Regions from separate parts of the Streptomyces sp. NPDC006261 genome, predicted to be linked through region 4. Evidence: riboswitches for the same ligand, from Rfam matches in the RefSeq annotation. Region 4 holds a riboswitch; each other region holds the start of a gene.

Region 1 (2,192 bases), on a different contig from region 4:
CTCAGACGGAGAGGCCCTTGCTGTTCAGCCACGCCGTCGGGTCCATCGCCGAGCCGCCGGCGGTGCGGACCTCCAGGTGGAGGTGGACGCCGGTCACGTTGCCGGTGGCGCCCATGCGGCCGATGGTTTCGCCGGTGCTGACCTGCTGGCCGACCGAGACGTCGATCGAGGACTGGTGGGCGTACCAGATCTCCGTACCGTCCTCCAGCTGGAGGACCGTGCGGTAGCCGTACGAACCGGACCAGCCGGCCGCCGTGATCGTGCCGCCGTGCACGGCCTTGAGCGGCGAACCGGCCGCCCCCGCGAAGTCCAGGCCCGTGTGCTGGCCGGAGGACCACATCGCACCGGACTGACCGTAGGTCGAGGTGAGCGTGTACGAGGAGACGGGCAGGGTGTAGCTGGCGCGGAGCTTGGCGAGGCGCTCCTCCTCGGCCTTCTTCGCCGCCGCCTCCTCCGCCGCCTTCTTCTCGGCGGCGATCCGGGCCTTGACCTCGGCCTCGGCCTCGTCCTGCTGCTTCTTCGCGTCGGCGGCGGCCTTCTCGGCGGCGGCCTTCTCCTCGGCGGCCTTGGCCTCGGCGTCGGCGCTGGCCTGCTGCTGCTCGGCCTGCTGGAGGATGCGGGCGCGCAGGGCCTCGCCGGCGTCGGTGGTGCCCTGATCGGCCTCGGCGGTCGTGATGCCCGCGGAGGTGAGCGGAGCGGCGGTGACCGGTGCGGCCTCGGCCTCGTCGGACATGAAGGACCCGACGCCGGGAAGGGACTTGGCGTCGGGGAGATTGTCCGCGATGGAATCGGGAAGAGAGATGGAGACCGGCGGCTTGCTCTGCGCGGTGGCCATGCCACCCGCACCGACGGCCGCTATGACGCCGACTCCGAGGACGGTGGAGCTACGGGCGAGACCCCGCTGCTTGGCCACGCGGTGCTTGCCGCGCACGGGACGGATGGACTCCGCGGTGGGATTCCACTCCTCCCACGTCCGCTCCGGACCACCGAGGCCATCGGCAGTGAAGGGTGACGGGGCCTCAGGGGCAGGCTTGTTGGACGCCACGTGGGCGCACTCCTTTCCTTCCTTCTCGCCTACCGGGTTAGCTGACGGGTTCGGAGCAGGAAGGTCTCCTACGGGCCCCTCCGTCTCTCACGAGACACAGGCGTCCGATTCACCCCATGTAGGTGGTTCCCCGGTTCCCTTGCGGGATTCGGCGCTCGCGCACGGCGCCGTCTCTGACGACGGCTGGGACGACCGCGCTGCGTTATCGAACGTTAATAGACAGACGGGCCCGATTCCAAGCTGTTCTTGTTGATCATTAACGGCTTCGACGGGGACTTACCGCACACAAGCGGTCTGAATCGGCCGACTTGACGACCGCTCACCCACACCTCTTTTTCTGATGGTGTGTCAACTGTTATGCGGAGCGGTGCTTATCGATTACGCACCGTGTCACCGCCCCGGCCGACAATCTTCACCGTCGTCCGCCGCGGCGGCTGCCCCTCCGCCGGCCGGCTGACGGCGAGCAGCGCCATGTCGTCCGTCGACCGGCCGCCGGTGTGCAGCCGTACGTCGTCGGTGAGCGCCGAGAGCAGCTCCTCGGGACCGGGGAAGATCCGGCCGCGCAGCCGGGCCTCCGGGTCGTAGAACGCCCCCTTCGCGTCCCGCGCCTCGGAGAGTCCGTCCGTGAAGGCGAGCAGCGTCGAACCGGCTGGGAGCTCCCACTCGTCGGACCGGTCGGGCCACACCCCGAGGTCCATCCCCAGCGGCAGCGCGGGCACGGACGGCGCAAGGACCTCCAGGGATCCGTCCGCGTGCAGCAGGACCGGCTCGGGGTGGCCGCGGTTGACCAGCCGCAGCGAGGCCGAACCCGGCGGGATCTCGGCCAGTACGGCGGTGATGAACCCCTCCATGGCGTCCAGCCCGTACCGCCGCGTCCCCTCCCGCGCGAGCGCCCGCTCCAGCCGCTGGGCCACGCCCTCCAGGGACCGCTCCTGCTCGGCGGCCTCCCGGAACGCCCCGATGATCACAGCCACCGCCTCCACGGCGTCCAGCCCCTTGCCGCGCACGTCGCCGACGACCAGGCGTACGCCGTACGGGGTGTCCGCCACCGCGAACAGGTCCCCGCCGACGAACTCGTCCGCCTGCGCCGCCTCGTACCGCGCGGCCACCTGGAGCCCGCCGATCCGCTCCGCCGGGGTGGGCAGCA
Region 2 (2,192 bases), on a different contig from region 4:
GCGACCGGGTCGACGTCCGAGCCGTAGCCCGGACCGGTGCGGACCTCGAAGTGGAGGTGCGGGCCGGTGGAGTTTCCGGTGGAGCCGGAGAGGCCGATCTGCTGGCCGCCGGTGACGGTCTGGCCGGCGGAGACACTCAGCGAGGACTGGTGGGCGTACTGGGAGTACATGCCGTCCTCGTGCTGGATGACGACCTCGTTGCCGTACGAACCGCTCCAGCCGGCCGAGACCACGGTGCCCGGGCCGATGGCGCGGATGGGCGTGCCGGAGGCGGCCTGGAAGTCCGAGCCGGTGTGGTAGCCGCTGGACCAGCTGGAGCCGGAAGCCCGGTACGGGGTGGTGACGTTGGCGTGGTCCAGCGGGGCGGTCCAGCCGGAGCCGGTGGACTGCGAGGAGCCGGTCTGCGCGGAGGTTCCGGCCGGAGCGGCGGCGTCGGACTCGTCGGCCGAGAGGGTGTCGCCCTTCGGGGCCTGCTCAGCCTTCTTCGGGGCGGCCTTGGGGGCGGCGGCCTTGGAGGCGGCCTTCGGGGCCGGGGCGGACTTCTTCGCCTCCGACGGGGTGGCGGAGCCGGACGCCTTGGCGCCGAGCGTCAGCTTCATGCCCGGGAAGATCAGGCCGGGGTTCTCGCCGACGGTCGAGCGGTTGTCCTGGTACAGCTTCTGCCAGCCGCCCTTGACCTGGTGCTCGGCCGCGATCTTCGCGAGGTAGTCGCCGGAGACGACGGAGTACGTCTTCGGGGCGGTCTTCGCCGTGGCGGGCGCGGCCTGCTGTGCGGTCTGCGCGGCGGCGGGGGCGGCCGCGGACCTGACGGCGGGGGCTGCCTTGTCCGCGGCGTGGGCGCCGGTGGCGCCGATCAGCGGGAGGGCGAGTACGGCGCCGCCGGTACCCGCGGCGAGGACGCCGCGGTGGATCGGGCCGGACTTGGGACGACGGTGCTTACCCTTTGCGGGCATGGGGAAGTTCCTCTCCGGCGCCTGCGAGGTGAGCTGTCGGGTTCGGGCTGGAGATGCCCGGCCGCCGGGTGGCGACTTCACCCCGAGCCGGTCCGGATCGCTCCGGGCCGGCGGCTTACCTGGTTCCCCCGCTCCTGCCGCACGTGAGTGGGTGGGTGCGAATTCCGGGCGGTGGCAGGATTAGGCGGTCCGTCCGGATTGACGGTGACCGTAAACGAGCGAGGACGACGGGAACAAGCCGTCGGTTGCACATCGGAATCATCGATTCAATTTCTCTCCGGATTTCCCGTCACCCTCCGTGGATTACGGATCTTGGCTTTCCGTACGGATCCTGGGAAATCGCCCGGGCACCGCCGCCACGGTCCGTCACGGATATGATCCCGCTCACCTACGGATCCCCATGTCCCCCATTAGCGGGGCATGTTCTGCGAAATGCACCAATACGGACACTCCACGGACACCACCCCTGACGGTCCATCAGCAGACCACCGAATTCCCCGTGCATCGATGTCGTATCGTCGCAGGAGCGCCCTCGCCGGAGAGCCGCGCCGACGCCAGAGATTCCAGGAGCCACCGTGACGCAGCAGGTGCCGCAGGTCCCGCCGACCGAGACCGCACTGACCGGAGTCCGTAACTTCCGTGACGTGGGCGGGCTTCCCACCGCGGACGGGCGGCGCACCGCCTTCGGTCGGCTCTACCGCAGCGGTCATCTGGCGCACGCCACTGCCGAGGACGCCCTCGTCCTCGGCGGGCTCGGGCTGCACACCATCTTCGACTTCCGCAACTCCGCCGACCACAAGCTCGACGGGTACGACATCGAGCTGGCCGGTGTCCGCAATGTCAGCATTCCGCTTTCCGACCCGGCCGACGGAGCCGAGTTCTGGCGGCTGGTCCGCGACGGGAACATCGAGCAGCTGCGCTCGATCCTGGCGAACGACAAGGGCACCGAGCGCATGCTCCACATGTACCGCGCGATCATCGTGGACCGCACCGCCGAGCACAGCCGGGTGCTGCACGCGCTGGCGGAGGACAGCGTGCCGGCCCTGATGCACTGCGCGGCCGGCAAGGACCGGGCGGGTCTGTCGATCGCGGTCTCGCTGCTCGCGGTCGGCGTCGAGCGCGAGGCGATCGAGGCGGACTACCTCAAGTCCAACGATCCTCACCGCCGGTACAAGGTGAAGCGCACGGACATGTCCGAGACCGGGATGTCCGCCGAGGTGATGGAGCTCCTCAACCCGC
Region 3 (2,192 bases), on a different contig from region 4:
GAGGGAGGGTGCCGCCGGACCCCCTCCCTCCGGGGAGGAGAGGCGGCTGTTACTTCAGGTGGAGCTGCTGACCCGGGAAGATCAGGTCCGCGTCCTTGACGATGTCGTCGTTGAGCTTGAAGAGCTTGCTCCAGCCGCCCTTGACGCCTTCCTTCTGAGCGATCTTGCTCAGGGTGTCGCCGGGCTCGACCTTGTACTCGCCGTCGCCCTTCTGGACCTTCTCACCGGTCGGGGTGGTGACGGTCTTCTTGGAGCTCTCGGCCTTGGGGGCGGCCGGGGCGGTGCGCTGCTCGCTGCGCGTGGTGGGCTGCTCGGCCTTGCGCTCGGGCTGCGCCTTCTCGGGCTTGCTCGCGGACTGGCCGGAGCCGGTGTTCACGCCCGGGTCCACACCGTCGTTGGTGAGGCCGCCGGCGCCGGCGCAGGCCCAGGCACCCGGACCCTGCATGTCGAGGAGCTTCTCGGCGGTGGCGATCTGCTGGTCCTTGGAGGCCAGGTCGGCACGGGAGGCGTACTGCGTACCGCCGGCGGCGGCCCAGCTCGACTGCGAGAACTGCAGCCCGCCGTAGTAGCCGTTGCCGGTGTTGATGGACCAGTTGCCGCCCGACTCGCACTGGGCGACGGCGTCCCAGGTCTCGACGGAGGCGGCGGAAGCGTTGGTCGCGCCCATCAGCGGGACGGCGACGGCGGCACCGGTGATGCCCGCGAGGGTGGCGAAACGGACGGTCTTCGAGGGGCGGCGGTGCTTGCCCTTGCTGTTAAGCAGCATGGAACGAATCTCCTCACCGACGCCTACGAGGTGAGCTGTCGGGTTCGGGCTGATGAGTTGCCCGGTCGCGCGACCTTGCACGCGACTTCACCCCAAGCCGTTCCCGTGCGTCCCGACTTCGAAGGGACTGCCCTTCGAAGGGGCTGCACGGACCCGGCGGCCTACCTGGGTCCCCCGCTCCTGCCTACGGCGCTTTACGCGTCTGTTCCCTTCGACCGACGGCAGGATTCGGCGTGACGGTCGACGGGGCCCGCGGTGCGAGCGGTTCCGACCGTAAACACAGGCAACCCCGACATTCAAAGATGGACATACTAGTCCAATTGGCGCTTACTTGCTCACCCTGACGGATCGTTTCCGCAGGTCGGAGGGGATCTGCACCGTGCGGGCGGACGCGACACGCCAGTTGCAGCAAAGAGACCCATGTCTCACTTACGCATAAGTGGACATAGGTCTCTGAACTACCCGCGATTTTGGGGTGTTTTCCCGAATTCGATCAGTTGGCGGCGGGCGCCTCGGCGCTCGCCCCGGCGCTCGCCCCGGCACCTTCCCCGGCGCTCTGACCCAGACCCAGATCCAGGCTCTGGCCGGGCAGGATCAGGTCCGGGTCGGAGCCCAGGAGGTCCTTGTTGGCCTCGTACAGGCCGGTCCAGCCCTGGGGAAGCTCCTGGGCGTCGGCGATGGCCCAGAGGCTGTCCCCGGGCTGCACGGTGTAGCCGCCGTGGGCGACCGCACTGCCGTCACGCGCGTCACCCTCGCCCCGCGAGGCGTGCCGGCCGGACTCCCGGGGGCCGTCCCCCCGGCCGACCGCACCGGTCTCCTCTGGGGCGGGAGTGCCCCGATGCTTGCCGCCGGTGCGGTCGGCGCCCTCGGAGGCGTCGGGGGCGGAGGCGGAGGGCTGCGAGGCGTCAGGAGACCCAGGGGTTCCGGTCTTTCCGGTTGCCGGGGGCGCGGAAGGCTTCACCGAGGGGTCGAGCGTGTCGCCGCCCTTCTTCTCACCCTTGCCGCTTCCGCCCGCCTGACCGGTCGAGCCCGTGGTGTCGGTCGAGCCCGTCCTACCGGTCGAACCCGTGCCGGAACCTTCCCGTTCACCCTTTCCACCCGCTTCGTCCGAGGGTGCGGTCGTCGGATCCTGGGTGGGGTCGGCGGAGGGCGCGGTACCGGGGTCGACACCGGGCAGGCTGCCGTCCACCGCGAGGCCCGAGATCACCGCGCAGCTCGGCCACGCCTGCGGCCCCTGGTCGCGCAGGACCTCCTCGGCGACGGATATCTGCTGCGAGCGGCTGGCCAGGTCGGCCCGCTCCGCGAAGGCGTCGCCGCCGTACGCCGACCAGGTCTCCTGCGAGAACTGGAGCCCGCCGTAGTAGCCGTTGCCGAGGTCGGCACTCCACATGCCGCCGCTCTCGCACTCCGCGACCCGGTCCCAGGT
Region 4 (2,192 bases):
CGGCGGCGTCGTAGATCGAGAACGACGAGGTGAAGCCGAGCTTCTTCGACTCGCGGCGCAGGATCCGGACGCACGCGCTGTGGAAGGTCATGACCCACATGGCGTTGGCGCGCGGGCCCACCAGCTGCTCGACGCGCTCCTTCATCTCGCCCGCGGCCTTGTTGGTGAAGGTGATCGCGAGGATCTGCCCCGGGTGCACCCCGCGCTCGGCCAGCAGGTGGGCGATGCGGTGGGTGAGCACCCGGGTCTTTCCCGAGCCGGCTCCGGCGACGATGAGCAGCGGGGACCCGGCGTGCACGACGGCGGCGCGCTGCTCGGTGTTCAGCCCGCCGAGCAGCGCCGCGGCGTCGATGACGGGGCGCGGGTGGCCGTCCCGGTAATACCCGTCCCGGGGCGGCGGGGGCGCGTCGAAGACGCCCTCGAAGAGTCCCTCCGGCACCGCGTCGGGTGCGTGGTCCTCGGGGGGCGGCGGCGGGCCGTCCTCCGTGGGCTGGAGGCCGGTCAGGAAACTGTCGTCAAAGAGGCTGCTCATCGCCTACCGAGTCTAGGCGGCCGCACCGACAACCTTCCGCCGAAGCCGGGAAGCGGTCGGAAGCAGCCGCCCGCACCCCCACGTCACCCGTACGCACGGAGAGCGGACGTCGACGTTCCGTGAAGGAGTGCCCGGTCGGAGGGGGTGCGGGGCCTCCGATCCGAAGAGGTCACGAAAATGTATCGGGCATATCGCTCATCCTCCTTCCCAGCGGAGCCACCGGTTGGCTAGCGTGCTCGGTCAGGTGATCCGTAATCTCCCTGAGACGAACCGCGTCTCACGGTCACCTCTGCCGAATCCGTCCTGCCGTCCCAGCAGTTCGGAACCGGGGACCCACACGCACAACCGGGGTGAATCGGTCCGTACCCTCGCATCCGGACCGTAGGACAGCCTTCCGTTCCGTCCGAACCCGACAGCTAACCCGGTAGGCGGTCCACGGAAGGAGATGCCGGTCTTGGCATCGCATCGCAAGCCGCGCACGAAGGTGCGCACCACCACCCCCGCCGTCGGGTTCACGACGGCCGCGCTGGCGTCTGTGACACTGCTCTCCACGCAGAGCGCGACCGCTGCCCCCGCCGAGCCGAAGCCGGCCATCGAGGACGTCCAGAAGAAGGTCGACGAGCTCTACCGGCAGGCGGGCAGCGCGACGCAGCAGTACAACCGCGCGAGGACCGCCTCCACGGCCCAGCGCACCAAGGTCGACACGCTGCTCTCCGACGTGGCGAAGCGGACCGAGAAGATCAACGAGGCGCGCCGGGAGCTGGGGTCCTACGCGGCCGCGCAGTACCGCACCGGCGGCATCACGCCCACCGCGACCTTCTTCCTGGCGGACGACCCGCAGGCGTACTTCGACCAGAGCCGGCTGATGAGCCGGTCGACGGAGCGGCAGCAGAAGGCCGTCGACGACTTCCGTACGCAGCAGGCCGCGGCGTCGAAGAAGCGCGCGGAGGCCGTGAAGAGCCTGGAGTCTCTCACGGAGACGCAGACCGCGCTGCGCTCCAGCAAGCAGAAGGTGCAGAACAAGCTCACGGAGGCCCGGACGCTGCTGTCGAGGCTGACCGCCGAGGAGAAGGCACGGCTGGCGGAGCTGGAGCGCAAGAAGGAGGCCGAGGCCAAGGAGAAGGCGCAGAAGCTGGCCCGCCGCCAGGCCGCCGAGGCCAAGGAGCGCGAGGAAGCGGAGAAGAAGGCGCGCGAGGAGGCCGCGAACGAGGAGGCCGCGAACGAGTCCGGCGGAGACAGCGGCTCCGGCAGCGGTACGGGGACGGGGACGAGCCCGGGATCCGGCAGCGGTACGGGAACGGGAGCCGGGGCGGACGGCAGTTACGCCGCGAAGGCCCAGAAGGTGCTGGACTTCGCCCGCGCCCAGATCGGGAAGCCGTACGTGTGGGGGGCCTCGGGCCCGGCCTCGTACGACTGCTCGGGGCTGACCCAGGCGGCCTGGCGGGAGGCCGGCGTGACACTGCCCCGGACCACCTGGGACCAGGTGAAGGCGGGCACCCGGGTCGCCACGTCCGACCTGCAGCCCGGTGACCTGGTCTTCTTCTACGACGACATCAGCCACGTCGGCATCTACAAGGGCGACGGGATGATGATCCACGCCCCGAAGCCGGGGGCGAACGTCCGCGAGGAGTCGATCTACTCCATGCCGATCTACGGCAGC

The links. Region 4 has a riboswitch for cyclic di-AMP ahead of ABZ154_RS21500 (NlpC/P60 family protein). Riboswitches for the same ligand answer to the same signal wherever they lie in the genome.
Region 1: linked by a shared signal. The riboswitch ahead of ABZ154_RS28800 (M23 family metallopeptidase) and the one ahead of ABZ154_RS21500 (NlpC/P60 family protein) in region 4 are both predicted to bind cyclic di-AMP.
Region 2: linked by a shared signal. The riboswitch ahead of ABZ154_RS29370 (LysM peptidoglycan-binding domain-containing M23 family metallopeptidase) and the one ahead of ABZ154_RS21500 (NlpC/P60 family protein) in region 4 are both predicted to bind cyclic di-AMP.
Region 3: linked by a shared signal. The riboswitch ahead of ABZ154_RS07885 (transglycosylase family protein) and the one ahead of ABZ154_RS21500 (NlpC/P60 family protein) in region 4 are both predicted to bind cyclic di-AMP.

The regions. Positions count from the first base shown of each region.
Region 1 is NZ_JBEXSI010000058.1:18,069-20,260, forward strand. Features, by position in the region: gene ABZ154_RS28800 (M23 family metallopeptidase) at 2-1,045, opposite strand; cyclic di-AMP (ydaO/yuaA leader) riboswitch at 1,057-1,209, opposite strand; gene ABZ154_RS28805 (PP2C family protein-serine/threonine phosphatase) at 1,417-2,192, opposite strand, start outside.
Region 2 is NZ_JBEXSI010000061.1:28,710-30,901, reverse strand. Features, by position in the region: gene ABZ154_RS29370 (LysM peptidoglycan-binding domain-containing M23 family metallopeptidase) at 1-953, opposite strand, end outside; cyclic di-AMP (ydaO/yuaA leader) riboswitch at 957-1,117, opposite strand; gene ABZ154_RS29365 (tyrosine-protein phosphatase) at 1,529-2,192, shown strand, end outside.
Region 3 is NZ_JBEXSI010000009.1:78,524-80,715, reverse strand. Features, by position in the region: gene ABZ154_RS07885 (transglycosylase family protein) at 50-766, opposite strand; cyclic di-AMP (ydaO/yuaA leader) riboswitch at 772-968, opposite strand; gene ABZ154_RS07880 (transglycosylase family protein) at 1,260-2,192, opposite strand, start outside.
Region 4 is NZ_JBEXSI010000032.1:30,698-32,889, reverse strand. Features, by position in the region: gene pcrA (DNA helicase PcrA) at 1-532, opposite strand, end outside; cyclic di-AMP (ydaO/yuaA leader) riboswitch at 813-979, shown strand; gene ABZ154_RS21500 (NlpC/P60 family protein) at 978-2,192, shown strand, end outside.